4 regions of the Paenibacillus nuruki genome follow, and region 3 is predicted to be linked to each of the others. Evidence: riboswitches for the same ligand, from Rfam matches in the RefSeq annotation. Region 3 holds a riboswitch; each other region holds the start of a gene.
The links. Region 3 has a riboswitch for thiamine pyrophosphate ahead of RCP16_RS17075 (ABC transporter substrate-binding protein). Riboswitches for the same ligand answer to the same signal wherever they lie in the genome.
Positions count from the first base shown of each region.

Region 1 (5,171 bases), 2.5 Mb from region 3:
TGAGATCTAACATTTCCAGAAAGTTCGGTTCATTCACTTGATCTAAATTCAATCGTCTGACAGCAAAAGTTAGCACTTCTGTACCTGAAGCTTCAACAGCTTGATTCTGAATCTGTAAATCTGTAAATTTCCCTGTTCCTAATAATAGCCGTGATGTAAATGTATGTGTACCTATCGTTAACAAATCAGCCACCTCCTACAAAATGTACAATCTCTAATATATCTTTGTCTGCCAGTGTAATATGCGGATGTTCTTCTTTTTGCAAAATTTGTTGATTATGCTCTACAATGACTGTTTTTTGACCGAGAGATAATGATTCTAGTAGTTTGGATACGGTATTGTATTCAGGTTCTACATATTTCCGATTGCCATTAATTATTAATTCCATGTAGACACTCCTTCGATTGTGGATAAAGATTTAGTTGATAGAGATTTCGACTTTCGTAAAGCTCGTTCTGGTGAAAAACAATCGGGAATATGAACTGTATGATTATTTATGAGTGCCTCTGCTATCCATTTTGCTGTGCCAGCAGCTAATAACATTCCATTGCGATAATGACCGGATGCTGTCCATAATCCAGCGAGCGGTTGAATTTGCCCCAAGTAAGGTAATTCATCCGGTGTTCCAGGTCGTATGCCTGACCAACAACGTTCAAACGTAGCTGATCCCACCGCAGGTAGAAATTGCTCCGCTCCAGACAACAACTGAGCAATTGCAGAAATATCTACTGTTGTATCTGTACGTTCTGGTTTACTCGTAGCTCCGATCCAGATTCGATAATCGCTTTTGGGAATCATATAAATACCTTCTCCATAGATCGTATGTCCAAGATACTGAGAAGGCGTACTAACTTCGATTAATTCTCCTTTAACCGGCACAAAAGGCAAATGATACTGCTCTGTTGCTAACAATTGTTGTGTACATAAGCCTGTTGTTAAAACTACTTGTTCAGCATGGATCTCTCCCTGATTAGTGATTATACCTGTAATATGATCTTTCTTTTGCGAATGTAGTAAGCGATATACTTCAGTCTCTGGATAAAAATCGACATGATATTGAATCGCTGCTTGAACAAGGGCTTGATTGAGCAAAGCTGGAATTAATTGCGGTTCATCTGGATTGTAGATCATGCCAGAAGGAGCATGAATATATGGCTCCACTTGTGCTAAATGTGAAGGACTCCACCACTCTTTGCGATCTACTTGGGAATCAGTATGTGTAGGAACAGCAGTCATGGGTAGCAAAAATCCTTCTGTTCGCAGTCCAATATCAATCCCTGTCTGCTCCAATAGATCAGTAGCCAGCTTGCTATAGAGCGATTGACTGTATAATGCCAATTGATACAACTCTTGATGAGCGAAATGTTCTGAATGAGCCGCTAACATTCCACCTGCTGCCCCTGACGCACCAGAAGCGGGTTGATTTTTTTCCAACAAAGCGACTTTGACTCCTTGCTGTGCCAGTTCATAAGCAAGCGCAGCCCCGATAACGCCAGCGCCTACAACGATCACGTCATAATGATTAGTCTTACCATTCGATAGATGAACCATCCGCCGATTCACTTCTTTCCTAATGATTGTGATTGTAGATCGGTAAAAGTAACTTGTTGAATACTTTCGTTATATAACCGACAGACATGCTGTGGATGTTCCGCTTCAAAAATACCCGACATGACAGCTATTCCTGTAGCACCTGCTTGATGAATGTCTTGGCAATGTTCGGGTTGAATACCACCTATAGCAATCACAGGTATAGATACAGCATGACAAAGCTTTTCTAATTGATCCAATCCTCGTGGACTCAGATCTGGCTTAGAAGTAGTCGCATAAATATGTCCATAAAAAAGATAATCGACCCCTTCATCTTGAGCTTGTAATGCTTGCTCTATGCTATGAACAGATCGCCCGACTTTCCATCTTGAAAGAGGATCATCTGTAGTTATATAAGACATATATTCACTCAAATGCACACCACCTATATTCAGATCCACTGCTAATTGAGGTCGGCTATTGATCCTGATTTTGGATGGTGGCACTCCTGTATGAATCAACTGCTGGACAGCATCAATGACCTGAGAATCAGACCACTTTTTTTCACGAATATGAATAGCGGTCGTCCATGAATAGATCTGGGAAGCTATCTTTACAAGCTGATCGATCGATTGTTGACCTGTACTGATGGCATGAAGCTCCATAAGATATATGCTCTCCTTCCTTCAAAATATGTATAAGTGAACGCAAAAAAGCCACTTCTTATGAATAAAGAAGTGGCTAGTATAAACTTAGAAAATAATGATTCTTGTCTGAGATCAAACAAGATTATTATTAGAATAACGGACAACATATCGACAATCGTCATAAGCTAATTCTGTATAAAATAATTTCTACTCCATACAGTCAATGACTTAATCGTACATGCAATATGATCTAACATTTCCGTAACTCTGCTACCACTTCCCTACGCTGGTATGATCCAGATCAGGTACAAAGGGTCCGAAAGCAATATCTACTTTCATCTCAGCCTCAAGCGGCCCCCCTAGTGCATTCAAGCTATTCGATTTGTTATTCATCTTAGCAAACAGATTTCGATAAAGCAAATTATTATAGAAATATAATATACAAATAATGTAAATCAAAAGTAAATATACATCTAAAATTATTATACATAAATGATATTGTTAGCTTTATTTATACATCTATTATTTTGCTTTAGCTTCAGACCATTGCTCAACATCCCAAATTTTAGTGACCCAATCTTCATAAAATTCAGGTTCATGAGAAACAAGCAAGATCGTACCTTTGTATGCTTTTAAAGCACGTTTCAGTTCGTTTTTAGCATGAACATCCAAGTGATTGGTAGGCTCATCGAACAGTACCCAGTTGCTTTCACGTAATAAAAGTTTGCATAAGCGTACTTTCGCTTGCTCTCCACCACTTAACATACGCATAGGACGTGTAATATGCTCATTTTTCAATCCACAACGTGCTAGGTGACCTCGAACTTCATTTTGACTCAAATGCGAAAATTCATTCCATACTTCATCAATCGGTGTCAATTGATCCGGGCGTACTTCTTGCTCAAAATAAGCCGAATGTAAATAATCGCCAAGATACGTTTTACCACTAACCGGTTGAAGTTTACCTAGAATTGTTTTGAGCAAAGTTGATTTACCTACACCATTACAACCTACGATAGCAATTTTCTCACCACGTTCAATATTCATAGTCATTTTAGGCAATAAAGCGTGAGTATAACCGATCTCGAAATCTTTACCTTCAAATACCGTTTTACTACTTGCACGTGCTTCTTTGAAATTAAATGTCGGCTTTGCAAATTCTTCCGGTTTGTCGATTCGCTCGATCCGATTTAATTGCTTTTCACGACTTTTCGCACGTCCTGATGTCGATGCACGTGCTTTATTTTTTTGAATAAATTCTTCTTGTTTTTTGATAAAATCTTGCTGTTTTTCAAACGCTTCAATATGTTGATGCTTTTGAATATCTGCCATTTCCAAAAACTTAGCATAATCAGCTGTATACCGATTTAATTTGGCAAATTCCAAATGATAAATAACATTAACAACTTGATTCATGAAATCCGTATCATGCGAAATCAATACAAAAGCATGTGGATAGTCTTGTAGATAACGTGTTAACCATTGAATGTGTTCTACATCCAGATAGTTGGTAGGCTCATCTAATAACAATACATTAGGCTTTTCAAGTAGTAATTTGGCAAGTAATACTTTGGTACGTTGTCCACCACTTAATGCTGTTACATCTTTATCAAGTCCGATCACATTCAGACCCAGACCATAAGCCATATCTTCAACTTTGGTATCTAGTAAATAGAAATCTCCAATTTCCAGTTGTTCTTGGATATCACCCATTTGTTCCAACAATACTTCCAATTGTTCAGGTGAAGCATCTGCCATCTGGTTAGTGACTTCGTTTAGTTGTTGTTCTAATTCCAGTAAAGGAAGGAAAGCATCTTTAAGTACATCACGTACTGTTTTTCCTTCAGTTAACTTCGTATGCTGATCCAAATAACCATAACGTACACGCGGAGCCCATTCGACTTTACCGCTATCTTTTAACAGTTTACCTGTCATAATATTCATTAGTGTTGATTTGCCAGCGCCATTCGCACCGACTAAGCCTACATGCTCTCCAGCAAGCAGACGAAAAGATACATCCCGAAATAATGTCCGGTCTCCAAAATTATGCGTTACATTTTCTACTGATAACAAACTCATGTTAAATAATGCTCCTGTCTATATTAAATATCTCTTTTTTAAATATGCACCGTTACAAAATTGCTACAGAGTGTATTGTAACATAAGCAGAAGCTGTCTAGAACTGAAAATTTTCATTTTTTTACATTCATTTTCTGATCAAGCAAATATATTTACTACTTTTTGAATAAATTTGAACACCGTTGTAAGTGAATTTATTACGAACAAATGAATAAAAACGATTAATAAAGCTTGTAAATAGGTAGCCATTCGCTTGAGCGATTCTTATTTATTGTCAAAAAGATAATACTCTCCAATTAGTAAATGATTAATGTATTAAAGGATTACGGCAATCACGTAGAAAGTATCCTGATTTCGCTGCTTCTTTGGCATCGGTGAATAAATCTTGAGCAGGCGCAGGTAACTTACAGCCATTAGGATACGCATATTTAATACCTGAATCAGGATCGACTGTTCCTAACCAAGAAGTCTTTTTCACTAATCGTCCTCCACCTAGCGCATAATTATTGTAATAACCGCTACCTGTAGGAATCCCCTGTAAAAAAGATAAAATACCGATATCATTGATACTATTATTCCATTCCTCTTGCGAGATCGTTGGCAACGTAAATGTATAAGAAATCCCGTAATGAGACGCATATTCATTGTGTTTGTTGATATAATAAGCCAAATCTTTTTGTATCGAACTCACGATAGCTGTACGTCTAACTTGCTCAAAGGTATCCATTTGATCTAAAAGTGCGATATCTGTCTCATTAGCTAACTGCTCTGCTTGTCCATCTAATACTTTGCCGGTATTTGCTTCTGTCACATGAACAGTATGATCTAATGTAAATTGTATACTGTTACCTTGCGCATCTGAATACACATACGGCTTTTTGGGATGCCATGTATGTCTAGCATTGGATGATCCA
Region 1 covers NZ_OY725677.1:1,364,892-1,370,062, reverse strand. The annotation lists gene RCP16_RS06170 (thiazole synthase) at 1-184, opposite strand, end outside; gene thiS (sulfur carrier protein ThiS) at 186-389, opposite strand; gene thiO (glycine oxidase ThiO) at 380-1,564, opposite strand; gene RCP16_RS06155 (thiamine phosphate synthase) at 1,561-2,196, opposite strand; TPP riboswitch at 2,440-2,549, opposite strand; gene RCP16_RS06150 (ABC-F family ATP-binding cassette domain-containing protein) at 2,701-4,257, opposite strand; gene RCP16_RS06145 (hypothetical protein) at 4,565-5,171, opposite strand, start outside.
Region 1: linked by a shared signal. The riboswitch ahead of RCP16_RS06155 (thiamine phosphate synthase) and the one ahead of RCP16_RS17075 (ABC transporter substrate-binding protein) in region 3 are both predicted to bind thiamine pyrophosphate.

Region 2 (5,171 bases), 360 kb from region 3:
CCCTGTGAGTGCCCCGACCCCTTTTTCACGAAATTGAAAAAGAGTAATCCCTCCTGCGATGGCAGATGTTAATACTTCTTCTGGTGGTTGTGTACAATTGACACTACCCATCACTAGATAAAGGCGTAAATACTGGCGCAATTGGTGTTGATCTGGCTTAGACATTATAGACCCGGCTCCTTTGTTGATACGCAAAATGATTAGTAGGCCCATGATCGGAACCAATTCCCAGTCCATCTTCAATCGCGGCTTGAATAAATTGCTTGGCGGTATCTACAGCTTCATGGATCGATTTACCTTGAGCTAATGTTGCCGTCAATGCCGCTGAAAAAGTACAGCCTGTCCCATGCGTATGCATTGTATCAATACGCTTGCTTTCAAAATATTCAAAATGTTGTCCATCATACAACAAATCCACAACGGTTGAAGTCGATGCATCATGTCCACCTTTAATCACTACATACGTTGCACCCATATCAATTAACTGTGTGGCGGCTTGTTCACGCTGTTGCATGTTGGTGATCGATATCCCTGTGAGTAGCTCTGCTTCTGGTAAATTGGGAGTGATGATCTCTGCTAACGGGATCAGATCCGAGACGAGCGCTTGTAATGCTTCTTGTTGCAAAAGCACAGATCCGCCTTTGGCTACCATCACTGGATCAATCACTAGATGTTGCCAATGGTACTGTTTTACTTTTTGAGCGACATGACGAATAATCTCAGCGCTAAATAACATCCCTGTTTTGACAGCATGCGGTTGTAGATCTGTACCGATTGAATCCAATTGCTGAATAATACCTTCAATTTCTACCGGATAGACTCCTTGTACCCCTTTTGTATTTTGAGCCGTAACAGCAGTAAGAACAGACATACCATAGACTCCGAGTTCTTGAAATGTTTTGAGATCGGCTTGAATCCCTGCGCCTCCTCCACTATCTGAACCAGCAATCGTTAAAGCTTGATATACATTCATTTTTTTCACTCCTTTGGATAGATTTGATTAGAAGATATTTTGTTACACAAAAATCACGTTTTATTGGATTAGAAGATGTCGCGCTTATCTTGCCAAGCGCTGGACTTTTGCGATTTTTGAATGGGTGGATACGATATCGGGTGTGACTAGAGAGAGTTGATTGATAAATTCGATCTGAAAGCTACCTGTACCTTGTCCTGCCGTCTGTTGGTAAGCAATCTCTGCTGCGATGCCGTAAAACGCTAGTGCTTCAACTACAGCGTTTAAGCGTTCTTGTGACTCTGTAGGATCAGCCACTGCGATAAATGCACCCACAACAGCACTGAGCAGGCAACCCCCGCCTGTGACCCGTGTTAAGATGCTGTGACTATTTGCAATGGTATAGGTGGTATTGCCATCAGTGACCACATCTTTTTCGCCTGTGATTGCTACGATACATTTCAATTGGCGAGCCGCTTGTTCAGCAATCTCGACCATATTTCCTTCGCCTGCTCCTGCATCTACGCCTTTGATATGCCATTGTTCGCCGATGACATTAGCGACTTCAGCTATATTGCCACGTAACACATCAATCTGGACATGCTCAGTAATCTGTATCGCCGACTGAGTACGATAAGGTGTTGCTCCTGCGCCTACCGGATCAAATACAACAGGTACACCTGCTTGATTGGCTGAGCGTCCTGCTTGGAGAATAGCTTCGACTGTATAAGGATCAAGCGTACCGATATTGAGCACCACAGCACTTGCCATTGCAGCCACATCTTTTACTTCTTCATGGGCATATGCCATAAAAGGAGAAGCGCCCAAAGCCAGCAATCCATTGGCTGTAAAATTAGTCACGACCATATTCGTAATATTATGAACAAGTGGATTTTGTGCTTGTACTTTTGCTAAAAAGCTCATTTAATTAGCCTCCTGTAATAAATAGATATTTTGCGATTACCCTATTCTATTTGGATTATATGTAGAAAAGGTTAGGCTTTATCTTATAAGAGCTGAACGCAATAAAGACCCATCCATCTCTAAAGAGACAAATGGGTCAAACATTCATTCAGGTAGACATAACTTGAGTGAAAATTCAGCCTCCACTTCCCTCCGCTAGTATAATCCAGATCAGGTTCCAAGGGTCCGAAAATCCATTTTCGTCTCAGCCAACAGGCTCCCCTAGTGAAATCAGTAACTATTCAATTGTTCTTTCTTACCATACCACTGGTGAATGATCTGGTAAAGAGTGAGAAATTGGTTAATATCTTACTATACAAGCGCTTGGCAGTATAAGCGCTACTTCTTCTAGTCCAATCGAACATGATTTTTGCGATAGCAAAATATCTTACGATATAAGTGTTTATATTGCCAAACGCTTATATCATCCAGTGTTGCCAATCGGTCTGAGCCACTTCACGTCCTGTAAGCCATTGACGGGTTTTGTCCAGCAATTCACGTCGGTGTGTGCCGTTAGAATACGTATGATCTGCTTGAAAAATGATTTCTTTATCACAGCGTCCTTCTGAACGTGTCCAGAATACTTTCTGATATAGAAAGGCATAATCGACAGGGATCACATCGTCGCCTGTTCCATGAATAACGAGCACATCGCCATTAAACTGCTTGGCTTCTTGAAACGGTTGATAATTGCCAAGTGAATCAAAGTATATTGGCGTAAATGAATACCCTAGATGGTCGGCTTTGCCTTCGATCACTGCTTGATCGTATTTGTCACGTCCTGTTAATTTGACGATATCGTTAAATGGATGCCCTACTGCTGACCAGAGCACCAGACTTTTGACACGTTGATCGCGTACCGATGTCAGAATCGCTACAGCTCCGCCCAAGCTATGACCAATTAAAGTGACCCGTGTCGGATCAATATCACTGCAAGTCATCGCATAATCAAGTACAGTACGAGTCTGAGCAACCATTGATTCTAAGCCTTCATTGCCATATTCGCCGCTGCTTTCACCGCAACCTGCATAATCAAAACGAACCACCATATAACCGTCAGCCGCCAATTCACGGGCTGTACTAACAAATAGGCGATCCACTCCAATGCGGCTGCCTACAAAACCATGGCAGATCACAATCAGCGGTGTACGGCTTTTGCCCCGTCCGACTAATTGCGGTTCCTGTTCTGGATAATGAATACTAGCTGTCAGATCCAAGTCGTGATGTCGAATGACGATATTACGTTCCATGATGATTCCTCCTTTTAAATAAACAATTCCGATCAGTTTAATGAGCTTTAATCTTGAAATCATATTATCATTAACGCTAGATCATTGTCAACGCAAGGAAAGTATGGCAAAATAATAGATTCGAACAATGAGAATGGAGGAATAAATAATGAGCACAATACGCCAGATGGTTAAAGATATTAATGTTGTACGAGATCAGTTAAAACCCGAAAATTTAGATTACTATGATGATGTGATTGTCCATGTACGGGATGCACGTATTGATCGTGAAGCTGGTGAAGAATTACTTTTAGAAATGGGTCATCATTTATTAGATGCACAGAAAAAAGGAAAAACCGCCAAACAGTTATTTGCTAAAGATTCGATGGAATATGGCAATATGTTAATTCGTAATTTACCCGAAAAGCGTCAATTGAGCAAGCCGATGTATTACTTGATGATTCCTTGGATAGCGCTCACATGGGTTTTTCTTATTCAAGCACTCATGGGTCTATTTCGAATCAGTATTAGCGATTCAGGAATTGTCGGGCAGATTAATGTAGCCACACTGATTATTGTCGCTGTCGGTTCGATTGCTTTAGTCGAAATGCTAACTCGATTTACCGATCAACCTGTTGAAAAAAGTGACACTACCAAACCGGGTATGCAAATCAATGCTCGTGCTATTTTGACGTACTTGGTAATTTTGATTTTGATTTTTGGTGTAGGTATCTTTTTACGTCAAGTGATGCCTGTGATTACGATTGTACCGTGGGTGAGTTTACTGTTATTTGTGATTGGAGTAGTTGGACAGAAATTTATTTTTATGCGCAAATAACATCGCTGATCTCTAGTAGATAAGATGAGTAGATTAATGTTCTATTTTGCTAATTCCATCATTATAAATTACAATAACGAAGAATTGATGAATATGTATAGCTGATAAACGAATCCTATTCATTAATGACGAATAGGTATAGTTATAGTTGAAGGAGGTTTATACATTGCCACCTCGTGCCGGTCTTAATCTCCAATCTATTGTAAAAGCAGCCACAGTCTTAGCAGATGAACACGGGCTAGATGAAGTGACACTAACCATACTAGCTAAAAAGCTAGGTATTCGTTCGCCTTCTCTTTATAATCATGTGAATGGACTACCGGGATTACGTCGTGAAATGGCATTAACTGGATTGGATCAGCTCAAAAATGTACTGATGCACGCTACTGTAGGCAGATCGGAAGATAAAGCGATTCGTGAGATGTCGCGTGCTTATCTTGAATTTACCCGTGCTCATCCCGGACTATATGAAGCGACGCTTTATATTTCTGATACGGATGATGAAGAATTGGATACGATGAAGAATCAAGTATTAGAGTTATTTACTCAAGTGCTCGCAGGGTTTGATCTAAATGACGATGCTCTTATTCATGCGATACGTGGACTACGTAGTGTTCTTCATGGATTCAGTTCTTTAGAAAGAACAGGTGGATTTGGTCTGAAGGTAGATGTGAATCAAAGCTTTGAACTGATTATTGATACCTTTTTACAAGGTTTGCATACTTCGCAATAACAATCATAAATCTATCCATACACCATTTCTATTGAGATTCGGTACCTTTGTGTACACCAATCTATCTTTAGAATGGTGTATTTTTTTATGGTTATGTCTAAATTATCGTGTACTCATGAGTAGAAAAAAACAACTTTTAAGTTAAAGAAGATATATATTTATTTAAAATTATGAATATAGTTATTGCTTAAACTAATACTATTAGTTTATAGTGTAATTAAGAGGTGATTGATATGAAAATAGTTAGTAAAAATAAATTACATCAACTTATTTTTTTACCCGGTGTTTTTCCGGTAAATTGTTATATAGTCGAAGAAGAGTCCAGTCTGACGTTAATTGATGCAGGATTACCTAATAGTTACAAAGGGATTCAACAAGCGATTGCTCAGATTGGTAAGCCATTAGGTGCTATTATTTTGACCCATATTCATGATGATCATGTAGGGTCATTAGATA
Region 2 covers NZ_OY725677.1:3,485,412-3,490,582, forward strand. The annotation lists gene thiE (thiamine phosphate synthase) at 1-165, opposite strand, end outside; gene thiD (bifunctional hydroxymethylpyrimidine kinase/phosphomethylpyrimidine kinase) at 158-973, opposite strand; gene thiM (hydroxyethylthiazole kinase) at 1,058-1,876, opposite strand; TPP riboswitch at 2,047-2,149, opposite strand; gene RCP16_RS15460 (alpha/beta hydrolase) at 2,335-3,165, opposite strand; gene RCP16_RS15465 (DUF1129 family protein) at 3,314-3,982, shown strand; gene RCP16_RS15470 (TetR/AcrR family transcriptional regulator) at 4,149-4,715, shown strand; gene RCP16_RS15475 (MBL fold metallo-hydrolase) at 4,949-5,171, shown strand, end outside.
Region 2: linked by a shared signal. The riboswitch ahead of thiM (hydroxyethylthiazole kinase) and the one ahead of RCP16_RS17075 (ABC transporter substrate-binding protein) in region 3 are both predicted to bind thiamine pyrophosphate.

Region 3 (5,171 bases):
TAGACAGGATGAACTTCGCCTGTTTTTAAAGGATCGACTTTAGCTACATAATCGCCTAACGGATTACCCTGCAATAGATCACCGTTATCAATCAATACACTATTGGTTGCTTCTGCACGAGCATTTTTGATCAATGTCGCTGTTTTAGCGTAACCGTATTGATCTGTAGTTGCATCTGAGTAGTAATCATAGTTCATTACGTTAACATGAATATCTGTTGTCTCCAACAAACGCAATTTCACTGTAGATTCAGAAGAAGTGGTTTCTGCTGCAAAAGCAGGAACTGCCGACACTGCAAACAATTGCAGCGCTGCGATGACAGTAATTGCTTTTTTAAATGTTTTGTTTCCTAAGTTCAAAATAAAAAACCCCTCCCAAATATATTCGCATTTGCTTGACCTTTTACGACTTTATCTCTGCGCCCGATATGTATTATCAGCATGAATAACTCGCTTAACCATAGTTCATGCTGTTTTAAAACGATTACATTATATATTGTAATCTATTTATAGAATAGGCAAGATAAAGAAGAAAAGGCTACCAAAAGAAACGCATGATAGAATTGTATACTATCAGCTGATATATTTGAAGGGTTATTAGTTCTATTTTTTATGAAAATGATATTTATTTTACGAAAAATTCTATATTTTACATGATTGTGTTATGTTTCTTTTCATAAAATCTATACATTAAGGTATTAAAAAATCGGCATCTTGATCTTTATATTGAAAATACATATCTAAAATTCGATCTAATTGCTCGGACTGATCCAACACACGATAATCACGTACTCCGTGTTCTTCTGCCATCTGGTTCAGTATGCGGCGTTCCTGTTCGATCTGCTGTTCAATCTGTTTTAAATTCAAGGAAACCACCTCCAGTATAGTTCCTTTACAGTTCTACAATAAGAACTTTCAGTTTATTCCACCATCGGCATTTTACATGTTATGATCTAAAATAATTCTACTTATCTTTTTATACCTTATTTGGGCATACCTTATCAAGTTCCTCAAGTACCTATTTTATCCTTTTTTTGGAAATAAAAAGACGAAAAAACTCGGAATTTGAATTTTGCATTCATTTTACTTATTTCGCAAATTCAAATCCCGAGTTTTTTATACTATTACTGCCTATTTAATTCTTTTGAAAAAGAATATTATGCAGTCCAAGTTTGTTTGTTGCCATCTTTATCTGTATATTCAATCGTTTGTGGTTTGATATCTAGGATCACATAATCAGGATCTTCTGGACCGGAGAACCATTCTTTAAATTCTTCTTTCCAGACACGTTTTTTGAGTTCGTCGTCTGTAGATACAGAACTTACGCCTTCAATTTCAACAACTTGACTTGTGCCGCCTTTTTCATAACCCAACAATACATAACAGTTCGGATTTTTTTCTAACTCTTCGACTTTATGTGTTTTGCGGTTCGTCGCGAGATGAATATTTAAGCCTTCATTATATAGCGCCATATAACGTACTTTAGGTTTGTCATTTTCTACAGTACCTAGTGCACAAAATGGGTTACCTTCTAATGCAGTCAAAATTGCTTGTTCTTCAGCTGTTTTACTCATGATCAATCTCCTCCTGTATATAAACGTATGGGTGTATTCAATTTCTTAGTCTATGTATATCGAATAGATATGATAGAAAAAGATTGAATGGAACTTTATTAGTTACAAACTTCCGTATATGTAAATACCCTTAGACCGAGTTCCTGAACCGAAATAGATTGTCTATTGCTGATGACAACGCATTCTCTGTACTGGACAGTTGATACCCTCTGGTCTATAATTACAATGTAAAAAAACCGCATACGTACAGGGGAGCTAGTTGCAACTGGCTGAGAGTGTATTGTGATAAATACAGACCCTTATACCTGATCTGGATAATGCCAGCGTAGGAAAGTAACAAGTCGTTATATGCTGTATGTTGAGCTTATAATTGCACCTATGTCGTCCCGATGGGGGCGTTTTTTTTATGCCTTTTATCAAGTGAAGACCGATTCTACTATTTGATTGAACAGAAAGAAGGGTTAGGATGATTGGAAATAAAAAAGGGTGGCGGAAAAGCTTACCATGGTTAATGGTAGGTTTATTATGGATCACAACTGCATGTGGTTCAGCAGCAAGTACAACCAATACAACAGATGAAGCGGGCAATACATCTGCACTTAAAGATGTCAAAGTCGTTCTAGACTGGACACCTAATACAAATCATACCGGCTTATATGTAGCCCAAGCACAGGGCTTTTATAAAGAAGCAGGATTGAATGTCGAAATTATAGCGCCCGGACAAGGCGGAGCAGATACGATGGTCGCTTCTGGTGAAGTGCCTTTTGGAATCAGCTACCAAGAAAGTGTCACACAAGCTAGAGTACAAGGTGTTCCACTCGTCTCGCTTGCTGCTGTTATTCAACATAATACTTCTGGCTTCGCAGCACCTACAGATCGCGGGATCAAAACGCCTAAAGATATGGAAGGCAAATCCTATGGCGCTTGGGGCTCTCCTGTTGAAGAAGCTGTCATGAAATCAATTATGGACACGGACGGCGGCGATGTTAGCAAAGTTAAAAGTGTGAATATCGGGAATGCCGATTATTTTACAGCAGTACAAAAAGGAATCGACTTTGCCTGGATATTCTACGCATGGACAGGCATAGAAGCTGAACTTCGTGGTCAGCCGTTAGATATGTTATATGTTAAAGATTATTCTGACCAACTGGATTACTATACCCCTGTTATCGTAACCAATGAGAAGCAGATCTCTACCGATCCTGAATTGGTCAAATCATTTATGGCGGCAACCAGTAAAGGGTATGAATATGCGATTGCGCATCCAGACGAATCTGCGGATATCTTGCTCAAAGCTGTTCCTGATCTTGATCCTAAATTAGTAAAAGCCAGTCAAGAATGGTTATCTCCACGTTATCAAGATGATGCACCACGCTGGGGTGAACAAAAACAATCCGTCTGGGAAGGATATGCCAACTGGATGTTCAAGCAAAAATTGCTCGATAGTCCATTAGATGCAACTAAAGCCTACACCAATGATTATTTACCTGCGGCAACGACTAAATAGAGCATAAGGAGATGGATAGAATGGCACATACGTTACTCAGTATTCAAGTAATTCCCAAAACACAAGCAGGTGAGAACTCTTATGATTATGTAGATCGGGCGATTGAAGTAATTCAAGCATCCGGCGTGAAATATGAAGTGCATCCCCTCGAGACTACTATGGAAGGCGAACTTAGCGAATTGCTAGAAGTGGTTCGTCAAATGCATGAAGCTTTGGTGGAGAAAGGTAGTCCTAGTATCATTTCTCAGATCAAGATTGCACATAGTCCATCCGGTATCAGTATGGATGGATTGACCGAGAAGTACCGCTAATGTCTGCTATGAGATCATGGTGGAAAAGCATATGGCCGCCCCTGGGGGCGGTTGTTTTATTATTGGTCATCTGGCAATTGGCAACCAGTCTATTCCATATTGAAGCATGGATTCTGCCAAGTCCTGCGTTAATTGGACATGAAGCTTGGAGTGAAAAAGATCGACTGGGTCTGCATACGTGGGCAACTTTAAAGTTAACATTATCCGGTTTTAGTATCGGGGTCGCTGTAGGTCTACTGGTAGCAGGAGTACTTCATTACACTCCGTTTCTACGTTCAGCGCTATATCCGTTATTGATTTTGAGTCAAAATATTCCGACGATTGCACTGGGACCTCTACTTGTCATCTGGTTCGGATTTGGTATTTTATCCAAATTAATCGTGATTATTCTCGTCTGCTTTTTCCCGGTCACGATTGCGGCACTCAGCGGACTGGCTACAACCGATCGAACAATGCTCAATTATATGCAAATGATCGGTGCTTCCAAAAGCCAAATCTTTTGGAAATTAGAATTGCCTTTTAGCTTACCTTCGATCTTCTCTGGCGTAAAAATTGCAGCAACCTATAGTGTGATGGGTGCAATTATCGCAGAATGGATCAGCAGTAGTGAAGGAATAGGCTATTATATGATGTTACAGAAATCAGCATTCCGTACTGATCATATGTTTTTAGCGATTCTAGTCGTTGTCGCTATCAGTCTTTTGTTATTTATGATTATCAATCTTATTGAAAAATGGTCTATTCGTTGGCATCATCCTGCATCGATGCGTTCTGGCAAAGGAGGTTCCAAAGATGTCGATCAATAAATCTCAATCTTCACCTATCATCACGAACACTTCTACGCCACTGTTAGCATTACAACAGATCAGTAAATCTTTTGCACAAGGCAAGCAATCTTTACATGTGCTACAAGACATTTCTTTACATGTTGATCAAGGAGAATTTGTCTCGATTATCGGCCCTTCCGGTTCAGGTAAAAGCACACTGTTACAGATGATCGGTGGTGTCGTTCTTCCCGATCAAGGTGATATTCTGTTAGATGGTCAAAATATAACAGGACGTAAAGGATTAAGTGGCTATATGCCCCAACAACCGGCACTGATGCCATGGCGAACGATTCAGGATAATGTAATTCTAGCGCGCGAGGTTGCAGGCTTACCACGTAAAGAATCACTAGACTTAGCACGTCACTGGTTGGACAAAGTGGGATTGGGTGATTTTGCTTCTGCTTATCCTCATACTTTATCTGGCGGTATGCAGCAAAGAGTCGCTTTTCTTAGAGCATTGCTAGGTCCTCGTGACTTACTTTGTCTGGATGAGCCATTTAGTGCTTTGGATGCTTTTACACGCAGTGAGATGCAATCATGGTTGTTAAATATTTGGGAAGAGAATAGACGATCGGTTATTTTCGTTACGCATCATATTGAAGAAGCTTTGCTGTTGTCCGATCGCATCTATGTACTGTCTCGTCGTCCAGCGACCGTGCTACACAATATTGTTGTGCCTTTCCCGCGCCCAAGACGAGAAGAGATTACCGATGATCCAGCATTTATTGCTTTACGTAGACAACTGATGAATGCGATGCGTCATACAGACGAAGGTGATCTATGATGAATAAGGTCTATGCTCCATTGATAGATAGTCATATTCATCTGGATCAATATGATGATCCGAAGATTGAACAGATGATTCGGTCATTGGCTGATCTGAATATTCAATCTTTAATCAGCGTCTCAATGAATCTGTCTTCCTGTCAGCGCACAGAACAGCTTGCTCAGCG
Region 3 covers NZ_OY725677.1:3,845,715-3,850,885, forward strand. The annotation lists gene RCP16_RS17060 (bifunctional 2',3'-cyclic-nucleotide 2'-phosphodiesterase/3'-nucleotidase) at 1-359, opposite strand, end outside; gene RCP16_RS17065 (aspartyl-phosphate phosphatase Spo0E family protein) at 690-866, opposite strand; gene RCP16_RS17070 (pyridoxamine 5'-phosphate oxidase family protein) at 1,157-1,573, opposite strand; TPP riboswitch at 1,812-1,923, shown strand; gene RCP16_RS17075 (ABC transporter substrate-binding protein) at 2,040-3,080, shown strand; gene RCP16_RS17080 (MTH1187 family thiamine-binding protein) at 3,101-3,391, shown strand; gene RCP16_RS17085 (ABC transporter permease) at 3,400-4,197, shown strand; gene RCP16_RS17090 (ABC transporter ATP-binding protein) at 4,184-5,002, shown strand; gene RCP16_RS17095 (TatD family hydrolase) at 5,002-5,171, shown strand, end outside.

Region 4 (5,171 bases), 540 kb from region 3:
TATTCTTCGATAGGTAAAAAGAATATGCCTGATGATAACGGTTGAATCAATCGTTCGATTGCATCTGTCGACACGCTATATTTTTCCGCATACGCTTTGATCGAGTATTGATCCAAGTAATGTGGTTTGCTGATATAATCTTTAAATCCAGCTGTGAAAAAAGGAATTAGAGACGCTTTATCGGCGGGGGAAATAAGATCGTTATTACCCAACGCACCAGCAATTGTTTTGAGAGGGGCTTTGAACGGATCGAGTCCAAATGTACCTTGTGCTTCGGTATGACGAATATTGGTTGTTTCTTCCCAATGCACCATGTCACTCATCGAAATGCCTGCATTTTTTAGAATCTCAGGAAGCACTGTATAATAACCTAGAAATTTATGAAATCCAGATTCCACTTCCATCCCATCTTCTACCCAGTTAGCAGTTCGTCCACCAATATAAGGAGCGGCTTCAAGTACCATAACACGCTTACCTTTATCCGCTAATTCAAATGCGCAACAAAGACCAGCAAGTCCTGATCCAATAATAATGGTAGGTTCTAGCGAAGAGTCATTTTGCATATGTACCATAATTAAGTTCACCAACCTTTTCATCTTTTACTAAAGTATTAACCATTAATAGGGAGCATCAACTTTATTTGTATACATTTGTATTCAGTATATAGATTCTTTGTTATGATTTGAGATAAAAAAGGGGTTGAAATGAGATGCAGATTATTCATCGTATTCCATCTGTGGAAGAGTATTTGGCTCTACGCAAGGTTTCAGGTTTAAGTGAAATGAGTGTCGAAGGAGCCACTAAAGGGTTGCCGAATACACTTTTTGCTGTTGTGCTTGAAGAAGAAGGGCAAGCGATAGGGATGGGTCGAGTCGTAGGCGATGGTGGATTGTTTTTTCATATTACCGATATCTGTGTACGTCCTGAATATCAAGGTAACGGATACGGCAAAGCGATTATGCGTGAAATCAAAACATACTTAGAAGAGAATGCATCTCCTCAATCCCATGCGGTATTATTTGCAGATCCACCAGCAGATCAATTGTATGCTCAGTACGGATTTACTTATACAGCTCCTCATTCCTTGGGCATGTGGTGGAAAAAGGAATAGAATTTTTCAAAACGTTGGTTTTCACAAATGATACTGACTGCTAATCATTAGAAACCTATAGAGATGATGGTCTACAACATGGTAAGATGAGAGTATTCGTAGTTTTCGAGTGCAAATTATGATAGGATAAACACCTATATAGAATGAGGAAGTGACCATATTGATTAATATAACAATCCCAACAGCGGATGTTACCATTACGAAACAAATTAACCCTGAGCTTAGCCATATTTATGGATTTACCGATTTTCATCTGATTTCGCGTGAAACAGGCGGTATCTTTATGTTCTATAACGAACAAGATGAATTACTATTTGTTGGTAAAGCACGTAAGCTTAGACCACGCGTCAAAAAGCATTTCGAAGACACCGTATCACCGATCAAAGATCACCGTGATGAAGTGACGAAAATTGAAGTCTGCTTGATCGACAACGCTATGGATCGTGAGATTTATGAGACGTACATTATCAATACACTACATGCAAAATACAATGTAGAAAAAGTATTTTACAAGTAAACGTAATAAAGACCTCTTTTATTTGATCCGCTACCTTACATTCGGTAACAGATCATCAAAGAGGTCTTTTTATTTTTCGTTGTGTTAGCGTTTTTTCGGCGTATATTCCAGATCACGGAATAAGCGATTGAGTTCATCGGTGGTAAGATCACGCCACTTGCCTGTTGGTAAATTACCCAGACGAATATTCATAATACGTGTACGGCGTAGCGCACGTACTTCATAACCAAGAGCAGAGCACATCCGGCGAATCTGACGATTCAAGCCTTGAGTCAAAATGATTTTGAATACATATTTGGATTGTTGAACGACCTGACAAGGCAATGTAACCGTATCGAGAATCTCTACACCAGACGCCATGTTTTTTAGAAAAGAAGGCGTAATCGGTTGATCGACCGTTACGATATATTCTTTTTCATGTTTATTTTCAGCACGTAAAATTTCGTTGACGATATCGCCGTCATTGGTCAGCATAATCAAGCCATCCGAGTCTTTATCGAGTCGCCCGACATGAAAAATACGTAAAGGATGATTAACAAAATCAACGATATTTCCCCGAATATGACGCTCGGTTGTACTGGTGATGCCTACCGGTTTGTTAAGCACAATATAGACATTTTCCTGTTCCACTTGGATCGGCTTGCCATTCACTCGAACGTCGTCGCCTTCTTCCACCTGACTTCCAAGCTCGGCAACCACACCATTGATCGTGACAATACCTTCATTGATCCATTTATCAGCACCCCGGCGGGATGTAATTCCAGATTCACTAATATATTTATTAATTCGCACGTATAAGCACACCTTTAACTCTAATTTTTGAGTCAGCTATTCTGCTCGAACTCAAGTCTATCTCTACGATACCCTTTTTTGCTGTATTTTAAAAGAATCATTCACAGATCTATAGATTATGACTTGGTATGCAAAATATGTTGTAGTGCTTTTTCCAAGCGACCGTATTTGAACATGAATCCTTCTTTGATCAGGCGATTAGGAACCACCCAGCGACTTTTAAGTACCAATTCAGGCTCGGTACGGATGATTCGAGCACCTAGATTCAGCATCCATGTGGAAGCAGGCAGACCGCCTTTACGATGCATCACTTTACGCATGGTCGCCATCAGTTCTCGATTGGTGACTGGATTCGGCGACGTACAGTTAAATACTCCTTCAAGAGATTCCCACTCTTGAATAAATAAAATAATTTGGAATAAATCTTCAACATGAATCCAGCTAAACATCTGCTTGCCTGATCCTTGATGACCCCCTAGTCCAAAGCGAACAAGATTTTGAAAAGGAGTCATAACCCCACCGCCCGGACCGAGTACAATCGCTATTCGTAATGCTGCTTGTCGTGTATGAGGAAGGTTAAACGCGAAAAAAGCTTCTTCCCAAGCTTTGGCAACATCGACTGAAAAGCCAGTTCCGATCTCGCCTTTCGTCTCGGTCATCGGACGATCTTCTGCATGACGATAAATAGTCGCTGTACTGGAATTCATCCATACCGCAGGTGGATGCTCACAATCCAAGATAGCGTTTCCAAGAGTCTGTGTGGTTTCTACTCGGGAATTCATAATTTCACGTTTGTTGTGCTCGTTATAACGACAATTGACCGATTTCCCCGCCAGATTAATCACCATCTCTGCGCCATCTAACGCTTGCACAATTCCTTGATAATCATCCCATGCGATATGTGGAGATTGTCTGGAAATGATCTGAACATCTATATTCATAGCTGTAAATTTTTTTTCCAAATACTGCCCGATAAATCCGGTACCGCCTGCTAATACCACTTTACGTGTCATCCCCATCAACTCACTTCTATTCAGATATTTTAATCTGCGTGCAAATACCTAATAATATCTATATTTTACACCATTTTATAAGTGTATAACGGTAAAAAAAGGAAACCACAAGATTCTTATAGCAGTTGACAGTCTCTTCAATCGTGTGTACAGTAAGATGCAAATGAATCGAATGACCACTAGGGGAGCCTTTGTGTAGGCTGAGACGGGAAGATCCCGGACCCTTGGAACCTGATCTAGTTCATACTAGCGTAGGAAAGTGGAGACTGTGCAAGAGTACCTGTACAATACGTACACCTATTCTGCCGCTCCATCACGGGGCGGCTTTTTTGCATGTATTTTTCCATATATTCCAGCAGTGGTCCTTCTTTATTAACCAAGCATCGATCCTGATGCTTCAATCTAAGGAGGATACAATTATGACATTTTCACAGGAAATTAGACAGGCAGCAGACCCTATTTTTGAAGCGATTTTCAATCATCCCTTTGTTCAAGGCATTGCCAAAGGTGATCTGCGTAGTGAGCAGTTAATCCATTATGTAAAACAAGATTTTGAGTATTTGAATTCATTTATGCGTATCTATGGAACAGCGATTGCCAAGTGTCCAACACGCGAAGATATGGCGATGTTTAATGAACAGATTTCATTTGTGCTTCATAGTGAAATTCATCCTCATAATAATTTCTGTGATGTAGCAGGCGTAAGATATGAAGATTTACAAGGATATGCGCTTTCGCCTTCGTCTCATCATTATATTCGTCATATGTTAACAGTAGCTCATGAAGGTGATCTGGGTGATATTTTGGCTGTATTATTGCCTTGTCCGTGGACATACTGGGAAATTGGTGTGAAGTTACTGGAAGAGGTGAAGCCTGATGCATCTCATCCTTTTTATGATTGGATCAGCTTCTATGGCAATCGAACAGATACAATAACGCATCAATTTTGCGCTCGCTTAGATCAATGGGCAGAGCAGACAACACCTGCACATCGTGCACGTATGAAAGAACATTTTCTACTGAGCTGTCAATTTGAATATATGTTCTGGGACATGGCTTACACGCTACAAGATTGGCCTGTACCGATGGAGGTTGCACGCGTATGAATGCTCAGCCGATCCATATGACATGGAAAATGAAAGAGGTTGTATTAACAGTTATTTTAGCTGTAGCTTGCGGTGTGATTTATCTAGGTTGGTCTACGTTATGGATACCGATCTCAGCACTGGTTGGACCGGTAGGTGCAGGATTTATGTTTGGCATCTGGATTATAGCAAGCCCGATTGTGGCTTATATTATTCGTAAGCCAGGGGCGGCATTGATCGCTGAAGTAGCGGCTGCGGCGGTAGAGCTATTAACCGGTAGTCATTTTGGCTTATCTGCCTTATTGATCGGTGTGTTTCAAGGGATTGGAGCAGAGATTGCTTTCGCTCTATTTGGCTACAAACGATATAACTTGATGACTCTCATGTTGTCCGGTGCATTGGCAGCGGTAGGTGGAGTCCTTTATAACGTTATTGCTAACGGATTCGGTTACTATACAACTCAGATATTGCTGTTAACGCTGATTATTCAAATGATCAGTGGAATGATCTTAGGTGGAGGGTTAGCTAAGATTGTCGTAGAAGCTTTGTGCAAAACAGGAGTGCTGGATCAATACGAAATTATGAAAGCACGGCGGAAGAAGGGAAAACCTAATGGAATCGCTTCTGGAGTGTAAAGACCTGTCGGTACGCTT
Region 4 covers NZ_OY725677.1:4,383,034-4,388,204, forward strand. The annotation lists gene RCP16_RS19445 (hydroxysqualene dehydroxylase) at 1-572, opposite strand, end outside; gene RCP16_RS19450 (GNAT family N-acetyltransferase) at 710-1,111, shown strand; gene RCP16_RS19455 (nucleotide excision repair endonuclease) at 1,272-1,628, shown strand; gene rluF (23S rRNA pseudouridine(2604) synthase RluF) at 1,713-2,420, opposite strand; gene RCP16_RS19465 (TIGR01777 family oxidoreductase) at 2,537-3,433, opposite strand; TPP riboswitch at 3,605-3,708, shown strand; gene tenA (thiaminase II) at 3,853-4,539, shown strand; gene RCP16_RS19475 (ECF transporter S component) at 4,557-5,153, shown strand; gene RCP16_RS19480 (ABC transporter ATP-binding protein) at 5,131-5,171, shown strand, end outside.
Region 4: linked by a shared signal. The riboswitch ahead of tenA (thiaminase II) and the one ahead of RCP16_RS17075 (ABC transporter substrate-binding protein) in region 3 are both predicted to bind thiamine pyrophosphate.